Regions from separate parts of the Allochromatium vinosum DSM 180 genome, predicted to be linked through region 2. Evidence: predicted binding sites of a transcription regulator. Region 2 holds the regulator's gene; each other region holds the start of a gene.
The links. The regulator sigma-54, encoded in region 2, starts transcription at its own class of promoters, with help from an activator protein. The targets are predictions, from matches to a motif close to TGGCANGNTNCNTGCTT.

Region 1 (10,126 bases), 1.1 Mb from region 2:
CGTCCGCGCTGACCGCTGGAAGCGGCCCGGCCCCGTGGGTCATAGGTGGCGCCGGTGTCCTCGCCCTTGAGCAGTCGCAGGGTCATGGCGACACGTCGCTGGTCTCGCTCGATCAGACGGGCGTTGTCACTATTGAGCCGATCGCAGCGGCGTGTGTGGTCGAGCAGGGTCGACCAGCGGGTTCCGAGTTGGTCGGCCTGATCGTGGGCCTGGATGAATCGCTCCAGGCCATCGGGCGTGAAGCCGAAACCAGCGGCCTCGATCCAGCGTTTCTGCTGCGCGGTCTCGTTCTCCAGGCGGGCCAGGAGACCTCGCTTGGCATCGACGATCTGCTGGAGTCCATCGGGATCCCTGGACTCGATCGCCCGCAGTTCATCCAGCATCAGTTCCGCGAGTCGGCGCATGTCCTCGATGGACCTGTCGAGTGACGCGACGAATGCCCCCATATCATTCGCGCCTGATGCCTGACTCGGATCGTTCCGGGCGTTCAAGTGAACACGCCCTCAAAGTCGAGAATGCTCTTGGCCAGACGCTGATTGTCGATCGTGTAACGACCCTCGGCGATGGCCGACTTGATCTCGGCCACGCGGGTCTTGTCGATGGGGGCATCCTGCGCGCCTCCACGTAAAGAACTCAGGGTCTTGGCCGTATCTGTGAGTGTGACGGATTCGCCCGCCGCCTCCTTGGGCGTGACCGGAGTTTGATCGGCTTGCAAGGGACTGCCACGCGGCTTGCCCCCTGCCGCCGGTCCATCGGTGCGCAGGTTGTTTCCAATGGGAAGCTTGATATCCATGGGCTGAGTCCAGAGTCGATTGGGGTACGCCTATGAATATCGGCGATGGGTTGGAAAACTGTAGAGCATGATTGGATCTTCGTCGTTCATTGACGCTGGTTTACCATCATAATGCGACGCGCACGGCACCGGAAGGTTCGACATAGCCTTCGACGATCCGTTTCGACGACGTGTTGCGCACCCGGATGCGCTCACCTTCGACGCCATTCTCCAGGGCGGTTCCCTTCATCCGCACGACCAGACCGGGGCGTGCCGAGAAGAGTGTCACCTCCTGGCCGCGTTCGACGATCCGACGCTGGGTGACGTGGGCGCTGGTGAGCACCTGGCCGGGCATCAGACGACGGCGCGAGGCCAGACCGACGACGTCACTGGCCTCGGTGAAGTAGCCGTTGGTCAGGGTCGAGACGGCCTGACGCTCGATTCGGATGTCGTCGGGACCGATGACCTGTTGACGACTGATCGGACGTTCGAGTACCACGACCGGCAGATGACGCTCGATGCGTGCCGGGACGAACAGTGACCAGCTCACAGGGTCGGAGCAGCGAACATTGATGGTGGTATGGCCATCGGTGCGTGCCCCTGGGGCGAGTTGAGCGGTCGGTGGGTGGGCGCAGCGTGTCAGTTGCAATCGGCTGTCGAGTTGCCCGATCTCGATCAGGGTCTCCTGATCGGGGGACGTGCCGGCCGTTGCGGCGGCGAAGGCGCGCGCGGTGTTCAGGATGCGTTCCACGGGTTCGATGTCCGACCCCAGGGCGGGCTGGAGCAGTCCGGCCGCGATCAGGGCGCATCCGATGGTGCGCGCTCGAAGGCGGGACTGGAACGTCTGGGTCGTCGTCACTGTCATGATGCGGCTCCTCGCGTGGCTGACTTGGCTGAAATCATGCATGAACCGCGCCGGCTCACAGCGGGTGCTTGGCGGACGAACGGTCGATGTCGAGCGCGTCGAGCCGCTTCGTGGCTGCTACACTGGCCATCGGTGGTTGTGAGGCGGGCCTTTAGCGAATGACATCAATGAGGGTGTGGGTGAGATGAGTCAATTTATCGAGGATATCGATCAGCGAACCCGCCTGGTCGGACAGAACCGCATGGAACTGCTGCTGTTCTATCTCGGTGGTCGGCAGATCTTCGGCATCAATGTCTTCAAGGTCCGCGAGGTCATCGCCAAGCCGACCCTGAGACATCTGCCAGGCTCCAGCCCCATGGTCTGCGGTGTGGCCAACATCCGCGGACGCACGGTCTCGGTGGTCGATCTGGCGCGCGCCATCGGTTTCGATCCGCTCCCGGTCGATCAGAACAACGACGCCAAGGTGATCGTGACCGAGTTCAACCGTTCGGTACAGGGTTTCTGGGTCTCGGCGGTCGACCGTATCGTCAACGTCAACTGGGAGACGGTCAAGCCGCCCCCGCGCGGCACCGAGCGCGAGAGCTATCTGGTGGCCGTCACCGAGGTCGATGGTCAACTGGTCGAGATCATCGATGTCGAGCGTGTCTTCGCCCAGATCAACAATCTCTCGACGGACGTCTCGGCCGAGGTGCAGAAGTTGGCCGAGGAGGTTCCGCACGACAGGCGCATCCTGGTCGTCGACGACTCGCTGGTGGCCCGCAAGCAGATCGAGCGCGCCATCACGGCGCTGGGGTTCCGCACCGAGAGCCGCTCCGACGGCAAGGCGGCGCTGGAGTATCTGGAGGAACTGGCGGAGGCCGATATGGTCGATGCCTCGATCGAGCTGGTGATCGCCGATATCGAGATGCCGCGCATGGATGGCTATACCCTGACACGCAAGATCCGCGAACATGCCAAGCTCAAGCATCTGTGCGTGATCCTGCATTCTTCGCTGAGCGGTCAATTCAATGTCGATATGGTCAAGCGGGCCGGGGCCGACGATTTTCTGGCCAAATTCGATCCGAACGAACTGGGGGCGACCGTGCTCAAGTATGCGCGGCATGATTGATATGGGGCGGGTTCGTGATTGACGCGCAGGATTACGCCGAGTTCGCTCGGTTTCTGTCAGAGTGCTGCGGCCTGGTGCTGGGCGAGAACCGTCAGTATCTCGTCGCCAGCCGTCTGTCGCGTCTGCTCGGCGAGTTCGGCTATCAGAAGGTCGAGGATCTGTTGCGGGCGCTGCGCCAGTCGGGCAATCCGACGCTCAAGTCGCGCGTCATCGACGCCATGACGACCAACGAGACCTCCTGGTTTCGCGACGGCTATCCATTCGAGATCCTGCGACAGGTGGTGCTGCCCGAGCTGGAGGCGCGCAAGAAACCCATCCGCATCTGGTCGGCGGCCTGTTCCAGCGGCCAGGAGCCCTACAGCATCGCCATGGTGGTCGCCGAGTGGGAGTCGAGCTTTCCGCCCAAATCCTCGCCGGTCAGCATCCTGGCCACGGATCTGTCCGAGAGCGTGCTGGCCGAGGCCCGCAGCGGTCTCTATGACGGGCTGAGCATCGTGCGTGGCCTGACACCGGAGCGGCGTCAGAAATATTTCGACACGCTCGAGAACGGCCATCGCATCAAGCCCGACATCCAGCGCCGGGTGCGCTTCCAGAAGCTCAATCTGATGGATTCCTTCAGCCTGCTGGGCAAGTTCGATGTCGTCTTCTGTCGCAATGTCCTGATCTATTTCTCGGCCGACACCAAGCGTCGGATCTTTGACGGTATGGCGCGGCAGATGGATCCGGGTGGCTATCTCTTCGTCGGTGCCTCGGAGTCGGTGAGTTCCTACACCGAGGCCTTCGAGATCGTGCGCACACCTCAGGGCAGCCTGCTGCGGCGCCGGCCGTAGACTCCAGGGTGCCACGATTCGCGCCGAGCCTACCGGAGGTTCGGCCTCTCTCCTCCGGGATGTCCGTCCCGGCGTCCTGACTGTCATTGTCTGGCATGTTGTTTGCAATTCAGCAGACAACCCTCGTTGCGGATGCCAGTGCCATGAGTCTCTCGCTCGACAAAGCCTTTGGAGTCCTGCCCTCGGCGGTGCTCATCAAAGCCCGTCGGGCAGAGCTGTTGGCTTCCAATCTCGCCAACGTCGACACGCCGAATTACAAGTCGCGCGATTTCCATTTCACCGAAGTGCTCGCCGAAGTCGAGGGAATGAGCAATCGGATGAAGCTGGCGACGACCCGCGCCAATCATTTGACCAACGAGATCGACAAATCCAGGGCGCTGGAGCCGGAGTTGCTCTATCGCATCCCGGCGCAACCCTCGCTCGACGGTAACACCGTCGATCCGCAGCTCGAACGCGCTGCTTTCACCGAAAACACCACGCACTATCAAAGTACGCTCGAATTCCTCGATCGTCGCGTGTCGAGTCTGCGCAAGGCGCTGAGTAAGGAGTGATGTCATGAGCGATCTGTTCCGTATCTTCAATACATCAGCCTCGGCACTGACGGCACAGTCCGTGCGGCTCAATACCGTAGCCTCGAATATGGCGAATGCCGCCATGACGGCGTCGACAGCCGAGGATACCTATCGTGCGAAACACGTTCTTTTTCAGACCGTGATCGATCAGGAAGATCCCAATGGCGTGGCCATGCCGGTGCGGGTCGCGGGCATCGTCGATGACGAATGTGAGCCGATCCCGACCTATGAACCCAATCACCCCCATGCCAATGAAGAAGGCTATGTCTTTCGGCCTGCGATCAACGTGGTCGAAGAGATGGCCAACATGATGTCGGCCTCGCGTAGCTACGAAGCCAATGTCGAGGTGCTGACGACTGCGCGCTCTCTGTTGCAGCGCACACTGCAAGTCGGTCAGAGCTGATCGGGATAACACACGAATGATGGCCCAGGAGCCTTCACCATGACTGCATTGACCACGGATTATTTGAACAGCCTCGGGTTGACCGGCTATAACACCACGAATTCGACCACCGGAACCGCTGCTGGCACGGCTTCCACCGGGAGCGGCAACAACGCGCTGGGTCAATCGGATTTTCTCAAATTGATGATCACCCAATTGACCAATCAGGATCCGACCAACCCGGTCGAGAACGAAGATTTCGCCTCTCAAATGGCGCAATTTTCGACCCTGACAGGCATCGAGGAGCTGACGAGTTCATTCGAAACGCTTTCCAAGACCCTCTTGCAGGGTCAAACCGTTGAGGCGGCAACACTGGTCGGTCAAAGCGTTCTGGTTCCGGCAAGCAAAGCGGACGTTTCGGCGGGGCAGAAAGTAAGTGGAGCGGTCGATCTGACGGCTTCGGCGACTCAGGTTTCGGTGAACATCCAGGATGCGACCGGCCAACTGGTTCAAACCCTGGATCTGGGCAACCAGAGTGCCGGTCTGATCGATTTCGAGTGGGATGGGTTGCTGGCGAACGGTTCGGCGGCGCCGGCTGGCACCTATTCGTTCAGTGTCACCGCTCAGCGCAATGGTCAGACCGAAGCACTCGAAACACTACTCGATGGTCAGGTCAAGAGTGTCTCCCTGGACAGCGGTACGGGCGCACTCATGCTCGATGTGCAGGGTCTGGGTTCAGTTGGTTTTTCAAGCCTCAAACGTGTCGGTTAGTGATCTGGTCCTTCAGGCATCACAGCAGGAGATAATCTCATGTCTTTTAGTATCGGGTTGAGTGGCCTGCAAGCCGCTGCAAAAGATCTCGAAGTCACCGGCAACAATGTCGCCAACTCCGGCACCATTGGTTTCAAAAAGTCGCGCGCAGAGTTTGCCGATATCTACGCCTCTTCTTTCTACACCTGCGTCAATAAATCGGCTGTCGGTGTCCGATTGGATGCGGTGACTCAGCAGTTTTCTCAGGGGAATGTCGAGCTGACTGACAATACACTCGATCTAGCCATCAATGGTGAAGGTTTTTTCGTTTTGAACAGTGAAGCTGGCCAGGATGGAAAGGTGTATACGCGCAATGGCGCCTTTCAGGTCGATCGAGATGGCTATGTCGTCAACTCTTCAGGACAGCGCTTGCAAGCCTATCCGCCGACGACGCCCAATAGCGCTGTATCCGCATTCGATACCGGAAAGCTGGAAGACATTCAGTTGCCGTTGGACAATATGGCGCCGAAGGCCACGACGGAGGTCGAGTTACAGGTCAATCTCAATTCCGATGAAACAGTTATAACCGGAACGACTCCTCCAGGGCCGGCATTTGCATTTCCAACGGCCCCGGCTACTGATGTTGATCCCACGAGTTATAACTGGTCGACAACTTATCAGGTCTACGACTCTCTGGGCAAACCCCGAGATGTGACTATGTATTTTGTCAAAACCGCTCCAGACAACTGGGCGGTCCATGTTGGCATGCGTGATTCGGCTGGCGTCATGCAGGACGTAGGCGGCGGCACAAATACAGCTATCTTCACGGCCGCCGGTGTATTTGATACCGCCACCTCGACTCCAAATCCAATTGCTGTCTCAGTGGGGCCATTTTTGACTCCACCGGATGACAATGGGGCTGGGGCTTTGGCGTTCTCCATCGATATGTCGAATTCGACCCAATATCACAATTCCAGGAACAACCTCAATGATGTGACTCAGGATGGTTATACCAGCGGCACGCTCAGCGGATTCGATGTCGATGCCGACGGGGCCATCTTTTCTCGCTACTCGAATGGTAAGTCCTATGTTTTAGGGCAGGTGGCGATGGCGAATTTCAAGAACCCTCAGGGTCTACAGCAACTCGGCGATAACAATTGGGGCGAAAGCTACAATTCTGGCGAGCCTATCTATGCGGCGGCTGGGGACGGGCGGTTGGGCAGCATCCAGTCCTGTGCGCTCGAAAATTCCAATGTCGATCTCAGTCAGGAACTGGTCAATATGATCACGGCTCAGCGCAATTATGAAGCCAACGCCAAAACCATTTCGACATCTGATCAGATGACCCAGACCATTCTCAATATCCGTTGATATAGCGATCGTGCGGAGGCTGAACCATGGACCGTTTTCTCTATCTCGCAATGTCCGGCGCCAAAGAGACGGCCTATGCGCAGTCGATCAACAACCACAACCTGGCCAATGCCAACACGACGGGTTTTCGTCAGGCACTGGCCTACGCCTACACCGCACCGGTGCGCGGTCCCGTCTACGACTCGCGCGACTATGTGCAGGTCGGCAATCAGGTTCTCGATTTCTGTCCGGGAACGCTCCAGTCGACGGAACGGGATCTCGATGTCGCCATCCAGGGCGAGGGCTTTCTCGTGGTCCAGACCGAGGATGGCGGCGAGGCCTATACCCGAGCCGGCAATCTGCAGATCGACGCTACGGGGGTGCTGCGCAATGAACGCGGGCTGGCGGTGCTCGGCGATGGCGGCCCGATCACTATTCCGGAGTACGAGAGCCTGAGCATCGGTACGGATGGCACCATCACCATCCGGCCCGCAGGGGCCGCGCCCAACGCGCTGGCGGCCGTCGATCGGTTGCGATTGGTCAATCCGGATACCCAGAATCTGCTGCGCGGTGAAGATGGCCTGATCCGTGCTCAAGATGGAGAGCCGGCCGTGGCGGACGCCGGTGTTCGCGTCATCAGCGGCATGCTGGAGACGAGCAATGTCAACACCGTAGCCTCGCTGACCCGAATGATCGAGCTGTCGCGTGCCTTCGAGACCCATATCAAGATGATGGAAACCGCCAGTAGCAACGAGAAGAATCACAACCGCCTCCTGGCGATCAGTTGAATCTGGCGGAGCCTTTGGGAGCAGATCATGAATCAAGCGCTTTGGATCGCCAAGACCGGGCTCGACGCTCAGCAGACCCGGATGTCCGTGGTCTCCAACAATCTGGCCAACGTCAACACCACAGGTTTCAAGAAGGGGCGCGCCGTCTTCGAGGATCTGATCTATCACAGCTGCCGCCAGCATGGCGCCCAGGCCACTCAGGAGACGCAGCTTCCATCCGGGTTGACGATCGGCACGGGCGTGCGCACCGTGGCGACTCAGAAGCTGTTTGCACAGGGCAATTACATTCAGACTGGCAACTCGCTCGATATGGCCATCGAGGGTCAAGGCTTCTTTCAGATCCTGATGCCGGGTGGCGAGATTGGTTACACCCGCGATGGGAGCTTTCAGCTCAATGCCGATGGCGAGGTGGTGATGTCCAATGGCTATGCCTTGCAGCCGGCTCTCGTTATCCCGGCAGATGCCGAGAGCATCACGATCGGCAAGGACGGCACCGTCTCGATCAAGCAGCCGAATCAGGTCGGCGAGGTTCAGATAGGCCAGATCCAGCTGGCCAACTTCATCAACCCGGCCGGCCTGCAACCGATCGGCGAGAACCTCTTTCGCGAAACGACGGCCTCCGGGGCTCCTCAACAGTCCAACCCGGGTGAGAATGGCTTCGGAAGTCTGGTGCAGTGCTCGCTCGAGACCAGCAACGTCAACATGGCTGAAGAGCTGGTCAATATGATCGAGACCCAGCGCGCCTATGAGGTCAACTCCAAGGCGATCTCCGCCGCTGACTCGATGCTCCAGTTCGTCAATAACAATCTGGCGCGTTGATCCTGGCTGATTGGTGCGATTGCTGCTTGTCTGATACTGAGCCAGCCATCAAGGCGTCGGATCATCGACGCGGTCTGGTGTCGATCATCCGGCTGACCAACTGTCGTCGCGATCATGATCGGGCCCCAAGGTTCAACACGAGTCGCTGGAAACCCATGAACCCTTACTCGAAAACACTGAGTAGCCTGCTGGTCGCTTTCGCGCTCTCCGGCTGCGCTACCCTCAATCCGCCCAAACCAGGCGATTCAGCGGAATATCGCCCGGTCGCGCCGCTCGAGCCGCGTCCGGCGTCCGCCAACAATGGCGCGATCTTTCAGCCGGCGCTCGGTGCGGCCCTGTTCGAAGATCGCAAGGCTCTGCGCGTCGGCGATCTGGTGACGGTGATGCTCAACGAGAAGACAAACGCCAAGAAATCGTCAGCGACTTCGACCGCCAAGGATTCGAACGCCACGATGGATGTCGGCAATGTCACGATCGCGGGCAGAACCGTGCTCGCGGCGGACGCTCAGCTGCTCGGACTCTCGTCCAAAGCTGGACGTACCTTCGACGGCTCGGGAGATTCCAGTCAGAGCAACCAGTTCAGCGGCGAGATCACGGTCACGGTCGCCGAGGTGCTGCCCAACGGCAATCTGGTCATCCAGGGCGAGAAGTGGCTCGGTATCAACCAGGGCAACGAGTTCGTGCGCCTGCGCGGCATCGTCCGTCCGGTCGACATCACGAAAGACAACAAGGTCAATTCGACTCAGATCGCCAATGCCCAACTCTACTATGGCGGCACGGGCGCCCTGCAGGACAGCAATGCTCAAGGCTGGCTGACGCGCTTCTTCAACAGTCCGATCTTGCCCATTTAATCAACCGGGAGATATCGATGAACAGCCTCCTGACGTGCACTGGCCTGGCCCTCGTGGTGGCTGGATCGCTACTCGGCACGGCCGTGGTACTGGCCGGCAACGAAGCCGATGTGGCCGATCTCGGTCGTTTCGGCAACTGGAACGCCGGTGGTGCGGAACGGATCAAGGATCTGGCCACCATCGCCGGTGTGCGCGACAACCAGCTGATCGGCTATGGCCTGGTGGTGGGATTGGACGGTACGGGCGATCAGACGACCCAGGCGCCCTTCAGCACCCAGAGTCTCAAGAACATGCTCAGTCAACTGGGTGTAACCATTCCCGAGGGCGTCAACCCCCAGACCAAGAACATGGCGGCGGTCATGATCACGGCCGATCTGCCGCCCTTCGCCAAGCCGGGGCAGCGCATGGACATCACCGTCTCCTCGCTCGGTAACGCCAAGAGCCTGCGCGGCGGCACTCTGCTGATGACGCCGCTCAAGGGGGCCGACGGTCAGGTCTATGCCATCGCCCAGGGCAATCTCACCGTGGGCGGCTTCGGGGCCGGCGGGGCCGACGGCAGCCGGATCACGGTCAATGTGCCGAGCGTGGGGCGGGTGCCGAATGGGGCCACGGTCGAGCGCGAGGTGCCGACCAGCTTTTCCCAGGGCGATCACCTGACACTCAATCTGCGCCGACCCGACTTCACCACCGCCTACCGCATGGTCGATGTCATCAATTCGCGCTTCGGCGATGATGTCGCCCAGTCGATCGATGGCTCATCGGTGCAGGTCCGTGCGCCGCGCGATCCGAATCAGCGCGTGGCCTTCGTCTCCATGCTCGAGAACCTCACGCTCGAAGCGGCTGAGCCGCCGGCACGGGTCGTCATCAATGCGCGTACGGGCACCATCGTGATGGGGGCCGGCGTCACCGTGCGTCCGGCAGCCATCTCGCACGGCAATCTCACGGTCACCATCAGCGAAAATCCAGCCGTTTCGCAGCCCGGCGCGCTGGCCGGCGGCCAGACCGCCGTAGTTCCGCAAACCGATGTCGCCATCGAGCA
Region 2 (10,126 bases):
CGCGAGTCCACGCTGGCACACGAGGCCGATGTCCATCTCGATATCAGCGTCGCCACGGAGGCCTGTCCGCTCGGTCTGGCGCCGACCTCCAGCACCACGGCGGCCCTGGCGATGGGCGATGCGCTGGCCATCGCGCTCCTGGAGAGCCGCGGCTTCACCGCCGAGGACTTCGCGCGCTCGCATCCGGCCGGCACGCTCGGACGGCGCCTGCTGCTGCACGTCGACGACGTGATGCACCAGGGCGAACGCCTGCCCTGGGTGGCGCTCGGCACGTCGCTACTCGATACGCTCGAAGAGATCTCACGCAAGGGGTTGGGCATGAGCGCCGTGGTGAACCCGGATGGCACCCTGGCCGGTGTCTTCACCGATGGCGACCTGCGCCGCGCGCTCGACCAGGGCATCGACGTCCATCACACATCGATCGATACGGTCATGACGCGCCAATGCGCCACCATCCAGTCGGGCGCGCTGGCCGTCGAGGCCGTGCGTCTCATGGAGTCGCGCGCCATCAATGGCTTGCTGGTGGTCGACACTGGAGGGCGCCTGATCGGGGCGCTCAACATGCACGACCTGCTGCGCGCTGGAGTCGTCTGAGGATCGGCCCGCCGGATTCGAGCGACTCCGTGCTCGTATTGACCCCATGCCGCGAAAAGGCTACAAGGGCACGCATTCCAACCCTGGACGCGATTCAATCACGACATGACAGAGCTTCGAGAACGCGCCTCACGCATCCGGCTGGTCATCTTCGACGTCGACGGCGTACTCACCGACGGCAGTCTCTACCTCGGCGACGATGGCCAGGAGTACAAGGCGTTCAATTCGCGCGACGGTCACGGCATGGTTCTGCTCCGGGAGAGCGGCATCCGTCTGGCCGTGATCACCGGACGCAACTCCAATGTCGTGCAGATGCGCATGGAGAGCCTGGGCGTCTCCGACATCTTCCAGGGCTATCGTCACAAACTCCCGGCCTATGAACAGCTCAAGCAGGTCCATGGACTCACCGACGATCAGGTCGCCTATGTCGGCGACGACATCATCGACCTGCCGGTGATGCGCCGGGTCGGGCTGGCGATCGCGGTCGCCGACGCCGATCCACGGGTGCGTGAGCTGGCCCACTGGCGCACCACGGCACCGGGCGGACGCGGCGCGGCACGCGAGGCCTGTGAATTCATCCTCGACGCCCAGGGACATCTCGAACCCCTGCTGGCCTCCTACGCATGACCCACTTCGCCGAGCGTCAGTATGGAGCACGCCGCCAGTGGCTGCTCGGGGCCGGCTTCGTGCTCCTGGGACTCGGCGCCTGGTGGCAGCTTCGCTCCCTGCCCGAGGACGATGGCGTCCGCGCACCGCGCGAGCGGCGGCCGGACTATAGCGTCCAGGGGCTCGCCGCCCTGGAGACCGACGCCAGCGGCCAGCCGAGCCGGCGTCTGAGTGCCGAGCGGCTACGCCACTATGCCGACGAGGATCTCTCCGAACTCGATGAGCCGCGTCTGGTGCTCTATCGGCCCGACGGGCCGCCCTGGTTCGCTCAGGCACGCCTGGGGCAGGTGCAGGCCGGCGGTGATCAGGTGCGCCTGACCGGCGCCGTTCGGTTCGACCGCGAGGCCGACGCCACCAACCGCCCGGTCCATCTGCAAACCGAAGCCATGGACATCTGGCGCCAGACCGGACTGGCCGAGACCGATCTGCCGGTGCGTATCGACAGCGACGGCGACTCAGTGACCGCCAACGGGATGAAGCTGTGGTACCTGGAAGACAGCTCGCGCACCAGCTTCCATGGCCGCGCCCGCATCCGGCTCTCACCCGAACCCGAACGCCAGCCAGCACCATGAGGCGTCCCATGTTCTCCAGCTTTTCCAAGTGGCCGCCGCTCCTCGGCCTCCTGCTCGGCCTCGGTCTTGGCACGCATGCCTGGGCGCTCGAAGCCGACGCCAGGCAGCCGATCTACATCGAGGCCGACGAGGTCGAGGTCAACGAGGCCAACAGCACCAGCGTCTATGTCGGCCATGTCCAGGTCGACCAGGGCAGCATGCGCCTGCTCGCCGACCATGTGACCGTCTACCATCGCGAAGATCGTCAGCCGCGTCTGATCATCGCGCTCGGCCAACCGGCCCGCTACAAGCAGTTACTCGACGACGACCAGGGCGAGGTCCAGGCCTTCGCCAAGCGCATGGAATACGACGCCGACAAGGACGAGCTGGCGCTGATCGGCGAGGGTCTGCTGATCCAGGGCGAGGATCGGCTCACGGGCGAACGCATCCTCTACGACCGGGCCAAGGCGCGTTTCCGGGCCGGCGGCGCGGGCCGGGTCAAGATCACCATCACCCCGGACGAGTCATGAGCGGTCTGCGCGCCGAACACCTGATGAAGCGCTACGGCAGCCGCCAGGTGCTCCAGGACGTCAGCGTCCGGGTCGAGCCGGGCGAGGTCGTGGGCCTGCTCGGACCCAACGGTGCCGGCAAGACGACCTGCTTCTATCTGATCGTCGGTCTGATCCAGGCCGACCAGGGCCGCATCCTGCTCGACGAGCGCGATCTCACCCGCCTGCCCATGCACGCGCGGGCGCGGGCCGGACTGAGCTATCTGGCCCAGGAGCCCTCGATCTTCCGCAAGCTGAGCGCACGCGAGAACATCCTGGCCATCCTGGAGACGCGACGCGACCTCAGGCGCGCCGAGCGCGAGGAGCGCTGCGAGCATCTGCTGGAGGATCTGGGCATCGCGCATGTCGCCGACTCGCTCGCGCTCAGTCTCTCGGGCGGCGAGCGCCGGCGGCTGGAGATCGCGCGCGCCCTGGCGGTCGAACCCTCGGTGATGCTGCTCGACGAGCCTTTCGCCGGTGTCGATCCGATCGCCGTCGGCGACATCAAATCCATCGTCACCCATCTGCGCGATCGCTCCATCGGCGTGCTCATCACCGACCACAACGTACGCGAGACGCTCGCCATCTGCGACCGCGGCTACATCATCGGCGGCGGCACCGTGATCGCTGCCGGCGAGCCTTCAGAGCTGCTGGCCAACCAGCGCGTGCGCGATGTCTATCTGGGTGCCGATTTTTCCATGTAGACTAGACTCAAATTACAGGCACCCTTATTGCTCAAATCACGTTAGACGGAACACAGCCGGACGCCAACTCGATCGATGAAGCCATCCATTCAGCTTCGACTCAGTCAGCAACTCACCATGACGCCACAGTTGCAGCAGGCGATCAAACTGCTGCAACTGTCGACGCTCGAGTTGCAGCACGAGATCCAGGAGGCGCTCGAAAGCAATCTGATGCTGGAGGAAGGCGAGGAATCCGAGCGTCTCGACGCCGGCGTGCTGGAGGACGCACGTCTGCCCCGGCTCGACGACGACCGCTTCCAGACCGACGAGACCCCGTCCGAATCGCCCCTGGAGCGCGAGGTGCGCGCCGAGTCCAACGAGATGCCGGAGGAGTTGCCGGTCGACACCCAATGGGCCGACGTCTTCGATGGCTATCTGCCGGCGACGGCGTCGGGTTCGAGCGACGACGCCGACTACGACCCGCTGCTGCACCGCTCGCGCCCGCAGACGCTCTGGGATCATCTGACCTGGCAGCTGAACCTCAGCCGCCTGAGCGAGCGCGACTTCATGATCGCCCAGGCCGTGATCGACGCCATCGATGCCGACGGCTATCTGCGCGCCGACGTCGGGGAACTCGTGGCCACCATCGACGATCCCACGATCGGCGCCGATGAGGTCGAGACCCAGATCCACCGCGTCCAGTCGCTCGATCCGGCCGGCGTCGGCGCGCGCGACCCGCGCGAGTGCCTGCTGATCCAGTTGCGCCAGCTGTCGCGCGAGACGCCCTGGCGCGATCTGGCCATCGCCGTGTGCGAGACCGGATTCGAGCACCTGCCGCGCGGCGACGTCACCGCCCTCGCGCGCCTGCTCAAGGAAACCGAGAGCGACCTGACCCGCGCGCTCGACCTCATCCGCGGACTCCATCCGAAGCCGGGCCGCTTGATCGAGGAGACGGCCTCGGAGTACGTTGTCCCCGACATCTTCGTGCGCAAGAAAGAGGGCCGCTGGCAAGTCGAATTGAACCCGGACATCACCCCCAGACTCAGGGTCAATGCCGACTATGCGCGTCTGGTGCGGCGCGCCGACCAGAGCGCCGACGGCCAGACGCTCAAGAGTCACCTGCAGGAGGCACGCTGGTTCATCAAGAGCCTGGCGAGCCGCAACGACACGGTGCTGCGCGTGGGCGCCAAGATCGTCGAGATGCAGCAGGACTTCCTCGAACATGGCGACGAGGGGATGCGTCCCATGGTCCTGCGCGACATCGCCGAGGCACTGGAACTGCACGAGTCGACCATCTCGCGGGTGACGACACAGAAATACATGCATACACCACGAGGCACCTTCGAACTCAAATATTTCTTCTCGTCCCACGTCAACACCACATCTGGCGGCGAATGCTCGTCGACGGCGATCCGCGCCCTGATCCGCAAGCTGATCGCGGGAGAATCCCCGCGCAAGCCACTCAGCGACAACAAGATCGCCGAGGAACTGGCGAATCAGGGCATCGACGTCGCACGCCGAACAGTCGCCAAATACCGCGAGGCCATGGGTATCCCAGCCTCGAGTGAGCGCAAACGCCTGGCTTGACAGGCCGTTTGAATCTTTGAAGGAGTCCAATGATGCAAATCAATCTGACGGGTCATCACATCGACGTCACCGATGCGCTGAAGTCCTATGTCGACAGCAAATTCGAGCGTCTGGCACGCCACTTCGACCACGTCATCAACGCCCATGTCGTCCTGAGCGTCGAGAAGCTCGAGCAGAAGGCCGAGGCCACGCTCCATGTCAACGGCGGCAAGGTCTTCGCCGACTCCGTGCACGAGGACATGTATGCGGCCATCGACGGCCTGATCGACAAGCTCGATCGTCAGGTCATCCGCTACAAGGAGAAGAAGAGCAGCCATCGCGGCGGAGCCGTCAAGGTGGCCGAATCCGAATGAACCCGGCCACTCCACTCCCTTGGAAGCCGTGTCTTCCGAGGTGATGGATGCAACGCCCGTCACACCTCGAGGGCCGGCACCACCGGCGTTCGAGGTGTCTTTCATCGAGACGGCACCGGCCACGTCCGTCCGCCCGAGGTACCCCAATCCATGACCAGCATCGAATGCCGGCGGCATCCTGGTTGGATCAGCCATCACCCCCTGGCCGCCCGCGCGCGCGTCAGTGGTTAGCAGGAGTTGGAGCCATGTTAGGCCCTGACCTGATCAACGAAGCCCGTATCGGATGCGGCCTCGAGATCGCGAGCAAGAAGCGCCTGCTCGAGACGCTGGCCGAGCTGCTCGCCAGCGATCATCCCCGACTTCAGACCGAAACCGTCTTCGAGCATCTGCTCGAACGCGAGCGTCTGGGCAGTACCGGACTCGGCCACGGTATCGCCTTGCCCCACGCGCGCATGAAGGACGTCGGTGAGGTGGTGGGCGCCTTCGTGCAGACCGTCCAGGGCGTCGATTACGACGCCGCCGACGGCGAGCCTGTCGACCTGGCCTTCGCGCTGCTCGTGCCCGAGGCGGCCAACGAGGAGCATCTGCGACTGCTCGCGCATCTGGCCAGCCTGTTCAGCGACCCGAACAGGCGGGTTCGACTGCGTGAATCCGGCTCGCGCGCCGAGATCCTGCGTGTCCTGAGTGCCTTCTAGGCCCATGCACCCCAGTCGATTCACATGATCGACAGCCTCCAGAGCGTCGTCGCCCAGACCGGTACCCAGCTCAAGCTGCGCTGGCTAACCCCTGAGCCCCAGCCCCCCCGCCCGTTGCGCGGGGCGGATCCGGGGCAGTCGCTGATCGGCTCGCTCAATCTCATCCATCCCAACCGACTCCAGGTCGTCGGTCCGCCCGAGCAGACCTATCTGGCGGCACTCGGGCGCACCGCCCACGACGAGACGCTCGACAAGCTGTTCGCCGACCGACCGGCGGCCATCATCCTGAGCGACGACATCGCCCCGACGTCCGATCTGCTGGAGCGCGCCCGCGCCACCCGGACGCCGTTGCTCGGCTCCACGCTGGGCGATCAGGAACTCATCAACCATCTGCGCTACTTCCTCACCCAGGCCCTGGCCGAGCGCAAGACCATCCACGGCGTCTTCATCGAGGTGCTGGGCATGGGGGTGCTCCTGATCGGCGCGCCGGCCGTCGGCAAGAGTGAGCTGGCGCTCGATCTCATCACGCGCGGCCACCGGCTGATCGCCGACGACGCGCCGCGTTTCGCCCGCATCGCGCCCGAGGTGATCGAGGGGAGCTGCCCGGAGACGCTCAGGGACTTCCTGGAAGTGCGCGGACTTGGAATCCTCAACATCCGCGCCATGTTCGGCGAGGGCGCGGTCCTGCGTGACAAGACGCTCAATCTCGTCGTCGATCTCCAGCCGCTGGCCCAGCCCGAGCTCGAATGCATCGACCGGCTCACCGGCAGTCTGTCGGCCATGAACGTGCTGGGCGTGGCCATCCCCAAGATCATCATGCCGGTGGCGCCGGGCCGCAATCTGGCGATCCTGGTGGAAGCGGCCGTCAGGCACCAGATCCTGCGCATCCGCGGTTATGACGCGGGCGTGGACTTCATCGACCGCCAGGCGCGCGCCATCCGCCTGGATCGGCCGGATCCCCCCGTCGCCCGAGACTGATCCCGAACCCGATCGCTCGACAGGAGGCACGCCCCATGCAAATGATCATCCTCAGCGGTCTGTCCGGTTCCGGCAAGAGCATCGCGCTCCACACGCTGGAGGACATGGGCTTTTACTGCATCGACAATCTGCCCTTCTTCCTGCTCCAGGATCTGGTGCTCGGGCTGCACGAGACGCTCGACGAGGCCTTCGGCAAGACGGCGGTCGGCATCGACGCACGCAGCAATCCCGAGGCCCTGCGCCACCTGCCCGATCTGGCGAGCGCGGCGCGCGAGCGCGGGATCGACTGTCGCGTGCTGTTCCTGGAGACCCAGCTGGAGATCCTGATCCGGCGCTACAGCGAAACGCGGCGCCGTCATCCGCTCACCAACAACGACCGCTCGCTGCGCGAGGCCATCCAGCTCGAACAGGAGTTCCTGGAACCGGTGCGCAAGCGCGCCGACCTGGTGATCGACACCACCCAGACCAATGTGCATGAACTGCGCGATCAGGTGCGTGGCTGGCTGCTGGGCGGGGAGTCGCCCCGGATCTCGATCCTGCTCAAATCCTTCGGTTTCAAGCATGGCGTGCCGCCCGACGTCGATTTCGTGCTCGACGTGCGCTGTCTGCCCAATCCGCACTGGGAGACCGAACTGAGGATGCTCACCGGACTCGATCCCGAGGTCGCGCGCTTCCTGGAGTCCAGCGCCGAGGCGCTGAACATGCGCGCCGACATCCTCACCTTCTTCGAGCGCTGGATCCCGCGTTTCGAGACCGACGGACGCAGCTATCTGACCATCGCCATCGGCTGCACCGGCGGCCAGCATCGCTCGGTCTACATGACCGAACGGCTCGGCGAGCACCTGGAGTCGCTTGGCCACAAGGTCATCGTCCGCCACCGGGAACTGGCGTGAGCGTCGGTGTTCTGCTCGTCACCCATCGTTCGCTCGGAATGGATCTGCTGCGCATCGCCGGCGAGATCCTCGGCCAGACACCGGTCGGGGTCGCCTGCTGCGAGGTGATCAACGACACGCCGCCCGAGGAGATCCTCCGTCACTGCCAGCAGCTGGCCGCGACCATCGATCAGGGCGAGGGTGTACTGGTGCTGACCGACCTCTATGGCGCCACGCCGGCCAACATCGCGTATGCGTTCGCCGGCGCGCATGCGCACGTACGCGTGGTCAGCGGTCTGAACCTGCCGATGCTGCTGCGGACTCTGAATTACGCCGCACTCGATCTCGACGCCCTGACCGAGAAGGCTCTCAGCGGCGGTCGCAATGGCGTGCGCGGCAGCGACTGAAGCGCGCTCGATCCGAATACCCTCACGCCGATTCAAACGCCTCCACAGGCGATTCAGGTACTACTCTTAGCCAGAAGGATCACATCGGATGATTCGCCAAGAACTCGAGATCCGCAACAAGCTCGGTCTGCACGCGCGGGCGGCCGCCAAGCTGGTGCAGTGCGCCAATCGCTTCGAGAGCGAGGTCACGGTCGAGCGCCGTGGCCAGAGCGTCAATGGCAAGAGCATCATGGGCGTCATGATGCTGGCGGCCAGTCAGGGAACCACGGTCGTGGTGGAGGCTACGGGCGCGGACGAACAGGAGGCCATGACGGCCATCGAGCAACTCATACTGGACCGCTTCGGAGAACCAGAGTGACCCTCGCCTTCCAGGGCATCGGCATCGGCACCCCGAACTCGATCGCACTGGGTCCGGCCTTCGTCGACATCCGTGGACAGGGGGGCGTGACCCACGCACCGATCGGTGCCGATGAGATCCAGGACGAGATCGCCCGTTTCGATCTGGCGGTCGAGGCCGCGCGCGGCGCGCTCAAGCGGGTACATGCCCAGATCCCGCCGGACACGCCGATCGAGATCGTCGAGTTCATCGACACCCATCTGCTGATGCTGGAGGATACGGCGCTCATCGACGGCGTGCGCCATATCGTGGCCGAGCAGCTGTGCACCGCCGAATGGGCGCTGCAACGCCAGCGCGATACCCTGATCGCGGTCTTCGACCGCATGGACGATCCCTATCTGCGCACGCGCCGCGACGACATCGAGCACGTGGTGCGCCAGATCCAGATCTTCCTGCGCGGCGAGCCGAGCGAACCGATGCTCGCCGAGCGGGATCTGGCCGGTCATGTCGTGGTCGCGCGCGACCTGATGCCGGCCGATGCCATCCTGCTGCATCATCGCGGTGCCGTGGCCTTCGTCACCGAGTACGGCGGTCCCATGTCGCATACCGCGATCCTGGCGCGCAGTCTCGGCGTGCCGGCGGTCATGGGGCTGCACGACATCAGCCGCTATCTGCGCGCCGGAGAGTTGCTGATCGTCGACAGCGCGAGCGGGACGGTCATCGCCAATGCCGACGCGCAACTCGTCGCCGACTACCGTCGGCGACTGCGCGAGATCCAGGTGCGCCAGAGCCGACTGCGCACGCTCGTCGACCGTCCGGCCCGCACGCGCGATGGCGTGGAGATCCGGCTCCAGGCCAATCTGGAGCTGGCCGAGGACGTCGAGCTGGCCAAGGCCAATGGGGCGCACGGAGTCGGACTCTATCGCACCGAGTTCCTCTACATGAACCGCGCCGACCTGCCGGACGAAGAGGAACACCTGGCCAACTACAGCGCCATGCTGGCCGATCTCGACGGCCGGCCCATCACCATCCGCACGCTCGATCTCGGGGTCGACAAGCACAGCGAGGCCCTGGCCCGGCCCGGCTCGAACGTCAGCAATCCGGCGTTCGGACTGCGCGCCATCCGGCTCTGCTTGAAGGAGCCGGAACTGTTCCGGCCCCAGGTGCGCGCCATCCTGCGCGCCTCGGCGCTCGGCCCGGTGCGGCTGATGCTGCCGCTCGTCACCAGCGTCCACGAACTCGACCGCGCCCTGGCCATCATCGCCGAGCTCAAACGCCAGCTCGACCGCGACGGACTGGACTATGACGACGCCATGCCGATCGGGGCCATGATCGAGGTGCCCGCCGCCGCGCTCACCGCGCACGCCATCGCGCGCCGGATGGATTTCCTGTCGATCGGCACCAATGACCTGATCCAGTACACCCTGGCCATCGACCGCCTGGACGATGCGGTCAACGACCTCTTCGACCCGGCGCATCCGGCCATCCTGCGTCTGATCCGGCTCACCATCGAGGCCGGACGCGCGCTCGACGTCCCGGTCGGGATGTGCGGCGAGATGGCCGGCGATCCGCGCTTCACCCGGCTGCTGCTCGGCATGGGACTGCGCGAGTTCAGCATGCAGCCCGGCGCCCTGCTCGACTCGGATGCCGACACCCTGGCCAGACGCGCCGACCGGCTCTTCGCTCGACTCGACGAGTCCGACTCCACCGATCTGCTCGCCGCCTTCGATGCTGCCTGAACCTGCCTGCCCTCGCCGCGAACTGGTAGCATAGTCGTCTCCCGGCTCGTACCGGGCGATCCGGCCTCCCGACTCAGCGACCGCGCCAGCAGGTGACCATGAGCCTTCCCGCGACC
Region 3 (10,126 bases), 1.3 Mb from region 2:
CAGGGCATAGCCACCATCGAATTCATAAAAGCCGATATCAGCAAGCGTTAATATCGGCTCTTTCGTTTGACCATCGGACGCGCGACTGATAGAAACGGCGCCTCCAAATCCGTCCGATGGCGATCCCCATGATGTCTCTACCCAAGGCGGGTCTCGCACGCCTCCCGATCCCGCCCGCCATGCTGGCGCTCGGCGCAGGCGTGCTGATGGTGCTCAGCTTCGCACCCTTCTCGCTGTTTCCGGTCGCCATGTTGGCCATGGCGATTTTCCATCAGTCGCTCGTCACCGCCAGTCCACGAAGCGCCTTCTGGCGCGGCTGGCTGTTCGGCGCGGGCCTGTTCGGCTTCGGCGTGTTCTGGATCCGGATCAGCCTCAATGAATTCGGCAACATGGACGCCTGGGTCGCGCATCTGCTCACGGCGCTGTTCATCGCGGTCATGGCGCTCTACAGCGGCGCGGCCGGCTGGCTGGTCCGGCGCCTGGACCCAGGGCCGGCCTGGGTCGCTCCGCTGATCCTGCTCCCAGGGAGCACAGTCCTGCTCGAATGGGTGCGCGGCTGGCTGTTCACCGGCTTCCCCTGGCTCAGTCTGGGTTATGGTCAGATCGCCGGACCGCTGGCCGGCTATGCGCCGATCCTAGGCGTGCATGGCCTCAGCCTGCTGGTCGCACTCTCGGGCGGGCTGCTGTGGTGTGCGATCCGCTGGCGTCACCGCGCGCGGATCGGCGCCGGGATCGCGCTGGCGGCCATCTGGATCGGTGGGGCCGGACTGAGCGCTGTCGACTGGACCGAGCCGTCCGGCCCGCCGCTGCGCGCCAGCGTGCTCCAGGCCAACATTCCGCAGGCGATCAAATGGGACCCCGAGGCGAGCCTGATGATCGGCGAGACCTATGTCGATCTGACCCTGGAGCACCTGGACTCGGATCTGATCGTCTGGCCCGAGACCGCCCTGCCCGATTTTCTGCACCAAGTTCGCGCACCCCTGCTCGACCCGCTCACCGAGCAGGTGCGCGCCGAGGGCGCTGAACTCGTGCTCGGGTTGCCGGTGATGGATCTGGAGAGCGGACGCTATTTCAATGGACTGCTGGCGATCGGGAGTCAGGAGGATCTCTACGCCAAGCGTCATCTGGTGCCGTTCGGTGAGTTTCTGCCCTTCAAGTCCTGGCTCGGGCCGCTGGTGCGGCTGTTCGAGATCCCGATGTCGGACTTCAGCCCCGGCGACGACCGCCGCCCGCTGCTGAGCGTGGGCGCACACCGGGCCGGGGTGTCGATCTGCTACGAGGATGTCTTTCCGGCCGAGGTGATCGAAGCGCTGCCCGAGGCCGCCTATCTGATCAACGTCAGCAACGATGCCTGGTTCGGCGACTCACTCGCCCCGCCGCAGCATCTGGAGATTGCACGGATGCGGGCGCTGGAGACCGGGCGCGATCTGCTGCGCGCCACCAATACCGGGATCTCGGCCATCATCGACCATCGCGGTCGCCTGATCGACACCCTGCCGGCCTTCGTGCGCGGTGCGGTCACGGCCGAGATCCAGCCGCGCCAGGGTGCTACGCCTTTCAGCCGGTTCGGTAACGCGCCGGCAGTCGGGCTGGCCCTGGCCCTGCTGCTGCTCGGCGGCCGGCACAACATTCGCCGTCTGCTTCAGTCGATCTTCAGCAAATGGGCGCGATAGTGACGCAGCTCGTCGACGGATTCGCGGATGTCGTCGAGCGCCAGATGCCGTGAGGCCTTCTTGAAACCGCTCGCCACCTCAGGCGCCCAGCGCTGGGCGAGGATCTTGAGCGTGCTCACGTCCAGATTGCGGTAGTGGCAATAGGCTTCCAGACGCGGCATCCAGCGCGCCAGGAAGCGCCGATCCTGACAGATGCTGTTGCCGCACAGCGGCGAAGCGCCGGCCGGAACGTACTCTGCAAGAAAGGCGAGCGTGGCCGCCTCGGCCTCAGCCTCACGCTGCGCACTGACGCGGACGCGATCGAGCAGCCCCGAGGCGCCGTGATGCTCGCGATTCCAGTCGTCCAAACCAGCCAGAATTGCCTCGTCCTGATGGATCGCGATCACCGGCCCCTCGGCCAGCACCCGGAGCTGACTGTCGGTGATCAGGGTCGCGATCTCCAGGATGCGATCGTGGTCGGGGTCCAGCCCGGTCATCTCCAGGTCGATCCAGATCAGGTTGTGCTCGCTCTTGCTCATATGTTTCGGGCCCATGCGATGGTTCGGTTCGATGTCCGGCACATTGTCGCATCATTGTCGGTCAAGCTACGTGCCGCGCGCACCATGTTCGAACATCGACGGCCCGCGCAACACGCCTCGCCGGCCCAGAAAGCCGCCCCAAGGGACCGAACTCCGCGATACCCTCGAAGCCTCGTTGACCTTGGCCTCAAACTTGCTCAACGATCTGCGTTATATTGTCTCTGATATAACACCCCACTCGGAGATCGACCATCATGACGCACAGCCTCGAACAGAGTCTGGAGACCAGCGGCGCGCTGCGACTGGATCTGAATCAGCAGCGCTTCGCCGGCCATGGCCGAATCGATCTGTTACGCCGCATCGCGGAAACCGGCTCGATCTCGCGCGCGGCCAAGTCACTGGGCATGTCCTACAAACAGGCCTGGGACGCGGTCGACGCCATGAACAATCTCTCGCCCCAGCCGCTGGTACGGCGTCAGGTCGGCGGGCGGCATGGCGGCGGGACCGAGCTCACCGAGGAGGGACGACGCCTGATCGCGGTCTACGAGGCCGCCGAGCGCGAGCACCGGCGCTTCCTGGAGCGCCTGAGCACGGGCATTCAGGATTTCGATCGTTTTCACGCACTTTTGGGAACATTGAGCATGAAAGTCAGCACACGCAACCATCTGCGCGGGGTCGTCTCTGCGATCAAGCTCGGCGCGGTCAATGCCGAGGTCACGCTCGACATCAATGGTGATCCACTGGTCGCCATCATCACCAACGATAGCGTCGCCGCGCTGGGCCTGGCAGTCGGCACCGAGGCCTTCGCCCTCATCAAGGCGTCCTTCGTCATCCTCGCCACCGAGGACGGCGGACTCAAGACCTCGGCCCGCAACCGGCTGTGCGGCGTCATCGAGCACATCGTCACGGGGGCGGTCAACACCGAGGTGGTGCTGGCACTCGATGGCGGAACCCGACTCACAGCCATGATCACCAATGAGAGCACCACCGATCTGGGACTGATGGTGGGCGAGCGTGCCTGCGCCCTGATCAAGGCGCCGCACGTCATCCTGGCCGTCAAGGATTGAGCGGTTGGCTGTAACGATTCGTTGTTGCGCCAGCCGTTATATCTTTATTGATATAGCCGTCCCTTCATCCGTGTCAAAAGATTGCAGATCAGGAGAACCCGCATGAAAACCATACCCAAGACACTCACCGCCCTAGCCCTGCTCGCCGGCGCCTGTACCGCGCAGGCCGAGACCGTTCAGGTCGCGGTCGCGGCCAATTTCACCGCCCCCATGAAGGTCATCGCCGAGGCCTTCGCTCAGGACACCGGCCACAAGGCCGAGGCCGCCTACGGCTCGACAGGCAAGTTCTACGCCCAGATCACGAACGGCGCCCCCTTCCAAGCGTTCCTGGCAGCCGATGACACCACGCCCGCCAAACTGGAAGACGAGGGCATGACGCTACCCGGAACCCGTTTCACCTATGCCACGGGCACCCTGGTGCTGTGGAGTGCCGATCCCGCGCTCATCAAAGATGGCGCCAAGGTGCTGGGTCGTAACAAGTTCCGCAAGCTCGCCATCGCTAACCCCAAGACCGCGCCCTATGGCGCCGCCGCCGTCGAGGTCATGAAGGGACTCCAGGTCGATCAGATGCTCGCGCCCAAACTGGTCCAAGGCGAGAACATCGCTCAGACCTACCAGTTCGTCAGCACCGGCAACGCCGAGCTGGGCTTCGTCGCCCTGTCACAGGTGTTCAAAGACGGCAAGATCATCGGGGGTTCGGGCTGGGTCGTCCCGGCCGAGATGCATGAGCCGATCCGTCAGGACGCGGTGATCCTCAAGACCGGTGAGGGCAATGCAGCGGCGAGCGCCCTGATGGACTATCTGAAGAGCGACAAGGTCAAGGCCATCATCCGCTCCTTCGGCTACGAGATCTGACCGGACGGGCGCGCCATGGGCTTCTCTGATGCCGACATCCAGGCGATCTGGCTGACATTCCGTCTGGCCGGCCTGACCACACTCCTGCTGCTGCTCATCGGCACGCCCATCGCCTGGTGGCTGGCGCGCACCCGCTCGCGCTGGAAGGGGCCGGTCGGCGCCGTGGTGGCACTGCCCCTGGTGCTGCCGCCCACGGTGCTCGGCTTCTATCTGCTGCTGGCCATGGGGCCGAATGGTCCCGTGGGCCAGCTCACCCAGGCGATCGGGATCGGCCTGCTGCCCTTCACCTTCTGGGGGCTGGTGATCGCCTCGGTGTTTTATTCGATGCCCTTCGTGGTGCAGCCGATCCAGAATGCCATCGAGGCGCTCGGCGAGCGCCCGCTGGAGGTGGCCGCGACCCTGCGCGCCGGTCCCTGGGATCGCTTCTTCAGCGTCGTGGTGCCCCTGGCGCGGCCTGGGTTCATGACCGCCGCCGTCCTGGGGTTCGCCCACACGGTCGGCGAATTCGGCGTGGTGCTCATGATCGGCGGCAACATACCGGGCGCCACGCGCGTGGTCTCGGTGCAGATCTACGACTATGTCGAGGCCATGGAGTACGGTCAGGCGCACTGGCTGGCCGGTAGCATGGTGATCTTCTCGTTCCTGGTGCTGCTGGCACTCTATACCATCAAACCCAACCAACGCCGTTTCTGACCCCATGAAGACCGATCACATCCAGGCCCGCTTCCAGCTCGACTATCCGGAATTCACGCTGAACGTGGATCTCGAACTGCCGGGACGCGGGGTCACGGCTCTGTTCGGGCATTCCGGTTCGGGCAAGACGACCCTGCTGCGTCTGATCGCCGGGCTGATCCGGATCCAGGATGGCCGTCTGAGCGTCAATGGCGAGGTCTGGCAGGATGACCGGATCTTTCTGCCGACCCACAAGCGCCCGCTGGGCTATGTGTTCCAGGAGGCGAGTCTCTTCCCGCATCTGACTGCGCGCGGCAATCTGGAATACGGCATGAAGCGCGTCGGCAACGCCATGGACGGCGCGGCGCTGGAGCAGGCCGTCGCGCTGCTCGGCATCGGTCATCTGCTCGACCGGCGCCCGCATCAGCTCTCGGGCGGCGAGCGCCAGCGTGTGGCCATCGCGCGCGCCCTGGCGGTCCAGCCGCGACTGCTGCTGATGGACGAGCCGCTGGCCGCACTCGATCTCAAGCGCAAGCAGGAGATCCTGCCCTATCTGGAGCGGCTGCACGACGCGCTGGAGATCCCGGTGCTCTATGTCAGCCACTCGCCCGACGAGGTCGCGCGGCTGGCCGATACCGTGGTGTTGATGGAGCAGGGGCGCGTGCGCGCCCAGGGGGCGGTGAACGAGCTGTTCAGCCGGCTCGATCTCGCGTTCGCTCAGGATCAGGAGGCGAGCGCCATCATCGAGGGCGTGGTTCTGAGTCATGACGACGACTATGCCCTGACGCGGCTGGAGATCCAGGGCGGCCATCTGAGCGTGGCGCGACTCAATCGCGACATCCATGAACTGGTGCGGGTGCGTATCCATGCGCGCGATGTCAGTCTGGCCCTGGACGAACCGGGAGCGTCCAGCATCCTCAACATCCTGCCCGCGCGCATCCTGGAGATGCGCGAGATCGAACAGGCACAGGTGCTGGTCAAGCTCTGCACGGGAGCTGGCGAGAAAACACCGCTGCTGGCCCGCATCACCCGCCACTCGCGCGACCGGCTACGGCTGCATGAGGGCCAGAGCGTCTTCGCTCAGGTCAAGGCGGTGGCCTTGATGGATTGACGTCGGAAGACCGACGCTCCCAACGCAAGAATGCCGGCCACGGATCAGGCCATAGGCAACATATATGCCCGCTTCGGGATCTTCTGCATCGTGCTTTCCAAGATTTGATCGTCAGTCTACGTCAATCCTTGAGGGACGCAATTCAGGGGGACCCTCAATCAGGAGGCGCGCACCACTTTCCGCCCACCAGCGCTGACGTGCACGAATGCACGCACCGAAACAGTGCGCTTGCGAAGCGCCTGCATCATGCAGTCCTTGCCGCGCCTTCGAATAGTGCACCCCAGATCTGGCTTGAAAAAAATTGTTTTCTCAAACAATTATTTAATTTATGGCTTTAATATTGCTTTAATAGTGCATAAAAAAGTATGTGCACTCAATAAGGGCTAAAAGCCGAAACTCTCTCATGACCCTGAAAAGCGAACAGATGAATCTGAGCGCCGGCGAGCGCCGCTGGCTGCCCTGGTTTGGCAAGACCGGAAAACTGGCCATGGGCTGGTCGTGCTGGCTCAACCGAGATCACTATCCAGCGGTGGAAAAGTCCTTTGAAGGAATCGCGCAGACCCGCAAGCGCATCCTGACTTTATGGACGAATCACCAGTGGGCGGAACTGGCGGCGCTGAGCGAACGCCTGGCAGACGGCTTCCCCAGCCTCGAACCCGGCGAGCTGGCGGCCAAGAAAGCCCAGATGCCGGATTTTTCGGAGCTGTTCGTCATCGATGCCGAGGGTCGGGTACTGGCGTCCACCCAGCCAAATCGTCAGGGCCAGCGCGATCTGGACCCGAAAGCCGTCCAGGCCGGTCTGCAGGCGCCGTTCCTGCATGGACCCTACCGTGACGAGACCACGCTGCGCATCGGACCGTCCTCGTCGCGCTTCCACGATGAAGTGACGCTGATGTTCTATCAACCCATCGTACAGGCGGGGCAGCGCCTGGGATGCGTGTGCGGCCGGGTGCCCAACGATGTCCTGGGCGATCTGATCCAGCGCGAAGCCGGGCACATCTACCGCGAATCCGGCGACAACTACCTGTTCATGGTGCAGTCCCGTTTCGATCCCGCCATTGCGCCGGGAACCGCCCTGTCGCGCTCGCGCTTCGAGGACCGCACCTTCAGCCTGGGCGACAACCTCAAGGACGGGGTGCGCACCGACTGGGGTACGGTGCGGGTCGCGCGGCACACCGAACTGGAGCTGCGCTTCACCGATCCGGCCACCGGCCACCTGCATCCAGGCGTTCGGGAGACCATCGCCAAGGGTGAAAACCTCTTCGTCACCTATCCGGGGTATTCCGATTACCGCCATGTGCCGGTCATCGGCAAGGGCGTGACCCTGCAACTGCCGGGTTCGCCGGACCTGTGGGGGATGATGTGCGAGGGCGACCTGGAGGAGGTCTATCGGCGCCGCTCCATCGGTTTTCGGTTGACGCGCCTGTTCCTGCTCATCGTCTGCACCCTGTGGGCCGGTCATCTGCTGCTGGGGTGGCTGGCGCTGCCTTTCGCCGTCACCCAGGCGCTCACCGGGGCCATGGTGCTGTTGGGCCTGGTCGCGTTCCATCGCGCCGGCCCGCGCAAGCTGAGCCGACAGCTGGACGGCATGACCGAGATGATCCGCGCCATCGCCGAAGGTGGCGGCAATCTGCGCCAGCGCCTGCAACCCGATCAGCTGCGCAGCGATGAGACCGGCGACCTGGGGCGCTGGATCAACAGTTTCATCGACAACCTGGACGGCACCGTGGGCGAGGTGATCAGCGCGTCCCATCAGGTACGCGAGACCAACGCCCGGATGCTGGGCGACAACCAGAGCACCCTGGCCACCTCGGAGACAGCCACGCAGGCCGTGGCACGGATGCTGGTCTCGCTGGAAGAGGAGACGCTGCGCATCCGTGAGGCGGCCGAGACGGCACAGGCCATGCGGCAGGCCATGGACGAGGTGGTCGACAACACCCGCGCCCAGTTCGAGCTGGTTCGGGGCAAGACCGCCGGCATCCGCGAAACCATCGACGCCTCGGCCCAGACCATCCGCAGCCTCAGCGCCCGCACCGAGGAGATCACCCAGATCGTCGAGGTGATCAAGGAGATCGCCGGCCAGACCAACCTGCTGGCGCTGAACGCCGCCATCGAGGCGGCGCGCGCGGGCGACCAGGGACGGGGGTTCTCGGTGGTGGCCGACGAGGTGCGCAAGCTGGCCGAACGCACCGCCAGCGCCACCGCTGACATCCGCCGCATGATCGAGAGCGTGCAGGGCGAAGCGCGCCGGGCGGTGAACATCATGGAGGGCGGCATGCAGGGGGTGGAGGACGGTCTGCGTCTGGCCGAGGCCACCGCCGCAGACAACAGCGGCATCCACGACATCGTCGAGAATCTGTTCCAGCTGATCCAGGCCGTCGCCGACAGCAGCGAGTCGCAGGGGCAGGACGTTCATACCGTGGCCGAGGTGACGGGGATCATGCGCGCCACGGTGGAGACCCTGAGCCGCAGTGTCGAGCGCGTCAGAGCCACGGCCGGGCGGTTGCAGACCCTGGTGGGTCAGTTCCAGGTCAGCAGGTCGTCCACATGAGCCAGGAGCGGCCTGCGGCGGCGGACACGGCCATGGTGCCGCCGTCCGCCTGCCATGCCATCGCCGCCCACTCCTTCCGGGAGACCGGACGGTGGTGGGGACGCTTTGGCGACCTGAAGATCACCAGCGCCTTCCAGCCCATCTTCAGCATCACCCACCGGCGGCCGGTGGGGTACGAAGGACTGATGCGGGCGCAGACCGACACAGGCGCGCCGGTGTCGCCCCCGGACGCCTTTCGCCGCGCGCGGGACGTGCCGGAATGCGTGTTCCTGGATCGCCTCTGCCGTCTGGTGCATATCCGCAACGTCCTGGACGCCGGTGAGGACACGGGCTGGCTGTTTCTCAATGTCAGTCCCCTGGTGTCCATCCACGGACGTGACCATGGTTCCTATTTTGCCGAGTTGCTGGCCGAACACGACCTATCGCCCAATCGGGTGGTGATCGAGATCCTGGAGAGCGCCATTGATGACCGGGAGCAACTCGTCCCGGCCGCCGACTATTACCGGGATCTGGGCTGCCTCGTCGCCATCGATGACTTCGGAGCCGGCCACTCGAATTTCGATCGCATCTGGCGTCTGCAACCCCACATCGTCAAGATGGACCGCAACACCATCGAGCAGGCGGCGCAGCAGCGGCAGGTGCGGCGGCTGCTGCCCAATCTGGTCAGTCTGTTGCACGAATCGGGCAGCCTGGTGGTCATGGAGGGCATCGAGACCGAGGAACAGGCCCTGATCGCGATGGATGCCGGCATCGATTTCGTGCAGGGCTACTACTTCGGCCGTCCGACATCGGTACCGACCGAGGCGGACGCCAGCTTCCCTGACGGTCTGTGCGATCGCTTTCGCGCCTTCGCCACCGGCGAGGCACTGCGCTATCGGCGCGAGCTGCGTCACTACGAACAGGTCTTCGAGACGGCGGCCCGCCGCATCGCCGCCGGCCAGCCACCGCAGGCGGCCTGCCAGGAACTGTTGTGCCTGCCGCGCGTGGAGCGCTGCTTCATCCTGGATGGCGACGGTCATCAACTGGGCGACAATCTGATGGCCAAGCGCACGCCGGACCCCCGCTTTCAACCCCTGGCAGAGGCGCGAGGGGCTGTCTGGTCACGCAAGCCGTATTTTCGCCGGGCCATCGCGGAACCGGACCGGGTGCAAGTCACCCGCCCGTACCTCTCACTGACCGGCGCCAACATGTGCGTCACCCTATCGATCCAGCTGCCCACGGCCACGGGGCCTCGGGTCTATTGCGTCGATCTGGACTGGCCGGCCTGACCAGACCGAGTGAGAGCCGTCAAACGCCCTGCCATATCCGCCTTACGCGCAATCATCTTTTCGACCAGCTTGCCGCTGCCGCCACTGTCGAGGATGACCCGGCGAATCCATGCGTCGGGGATGCCGACCACGATCCGGATAGCCCGCTCGATGTCATCCGGACCCATATCCGCGAAGAGTTTGATGGCATGCGGGTTGTCCTGGTCGCTCCGCAGGACATCGAGTTCGTCCACGCGGGCGCCGAACGCTCGCCCTTTGGGATCGCCGTGAGCCCGGAACGCCAGCGCGCCCCCCACATCGAGCGTCAACACGGTTCCAGCGAGGACGCCCTGATTGTCGCCCACGAAACCCGCCGCGTCCCAATTGGCCGTCCAGGCATGCACGCCGAACCACCGCTGCGCCTGCCGGCGC

Region 1: the regulator sigma-54 is predicted to act here: its motif matches at 3,667-3,683, upstream of flgB (flagellar basal body rod protein FlgB).
Region 3: the regulator sigma-54 is predicted to act here: its motif matches at 2,374-2,390, upstream of ALVIN_RS04400 (TOBE domain-containing protein).

Annotation. Positions count from the first base shown of each region.
Region 1 covers NC_013851.1:774,540-784,665, forward strand. The annotation lists gene ALVIN_RS03275 (flagella synthesis protein FlgN) at 1-446, opposite strand, end outside; gene flgM (flagellar biosynthesis anti-sigma factor FlgM) at 488-793, opposite strand; gene flgA (flagellar basal body P-ring formation chaperone FlgA) at 900-1,637, opposite strand; gene ALVIN_RS03290 (chemotaxis protein) at 1,822-2,745, shown strand; gene ALVIN_RS03295 (CheR family methyltransferase) at 2,760-3,575, shown strand; gene flgB (flagellar basal body rod protein FlgB) at 3,719-4,126, shown strand; gene flgC (flagellar basal body rod protein FlgC) at 4,131-4,550, shown strand; gene ALVIN_RS03310 (flagellar hook assembly protein FlgD) at 4,590-5,300, shown strand; gene flgE (flagellar hook protein FlgE) at 5,340-6,650, shown strand; gene flgF (flagellar basal-body rod protein FlgF) at 6,677-7,417, shown strand; gene flgG (flagellar basal-body rod protein FlgG) at 7,445-8,236, shown strand; gene flgH (flagellar basal body L-ring protein FlgH) at 8,392-9,087, shown strand; gene ALVIN_RS03335 (flagellar basal body P-ring protein FlgI) at 9,105-10,126, shown strand, end outside.
Region 2 covers NC_013851.1:3,217,492-3,227,617, forward strand. The annotation lists gene ALVIN_RS14170 (KpsF/GutQ family sugar-phosphate isomerase) at 1-594, shown strand, start outside; gene ALVIN_RS14175 (KdsC family phosphatase) at 700-1,221, shown strand; gene lptC (LPS export ABC transporter periplasmic protein LptC) at 1,218-1,832, shown strand; gene lptA (lipopolysaccharide transport periplasmic protein LptA) at 1,841-2,341, shown strand; gene lptB (LPS export ABC transporter ATP-binding protein) at 2,338-3,063, shown strand; gene ALVIN_RS14195 (RNA polymerase factor sigma-54) at 3,139-4,629, shown strand; gene hpf (ribosome hibernation-promoting factor, HPF/YfiA family) at 4,662-4,982, shown strand; gene ALVIN_RS14205 (PTS sugar transporter subunit IIA) at 5,228-5,677, shown strand; gene hprK (HPr(Ser) kinase/phosphatase) at 5,702-6,655, shown strand; gene rapZ (RNase adapter RapZ) at 6,691-7,548, shown strand; gene ALVIN_RS14220 (PTS sugar transporter subunit IIA) at 7,545-7,934, shown strand; gene ALVIN_RS14225 (HPr family phosphocarrier protein) at 8,023-8,292, shown strand; gene ptsP (phosphoenolpyruvate--protein phosphotransferase) at 8,289-10,010, shown strand; gene mgtE (magnesium transporter) at 10,109-10,126, shown strand, end outside.
Region 3 covers NC_013851.1:1,023,766-1,033,891, reverse strand. The annotation lists tRNA gene ALVIN_RS04415 (tRNA-Met) at 1-16, shown strand, start outside; gene lnt (apolipoprotein N-acyltransferase) at 129-1,673, shown strand; gene orn (oligoribonuclease) at 1,643-2,191, opposite strand; gene ALVIN_RS04400 (TOBE domain-containing protein) at 2,446-3,258, shown strand; gene modA (molybdate ABC transporter substrate-binding protein) at 3,361-4,113, shown strand; gene modB (molybdate ABC transporter permease subunit) at 4,129-4,806, shown strand; gene modC (molybdenum ABC transporter ATP-binding protein) at 4,811-5,896, shown strand; gene ALVIN_RS04380 (methyl-accepting chemotaxis protein) at 6,300-8,447, shown strand; gene ALVIN_RS04375 (sensor domain-containing phosphodiesterase) at 8,444-9,715, shown strand; gene ALVIN_RS04370 (hypothetical protein) at 9,685-10,126, opposite strand, start outside.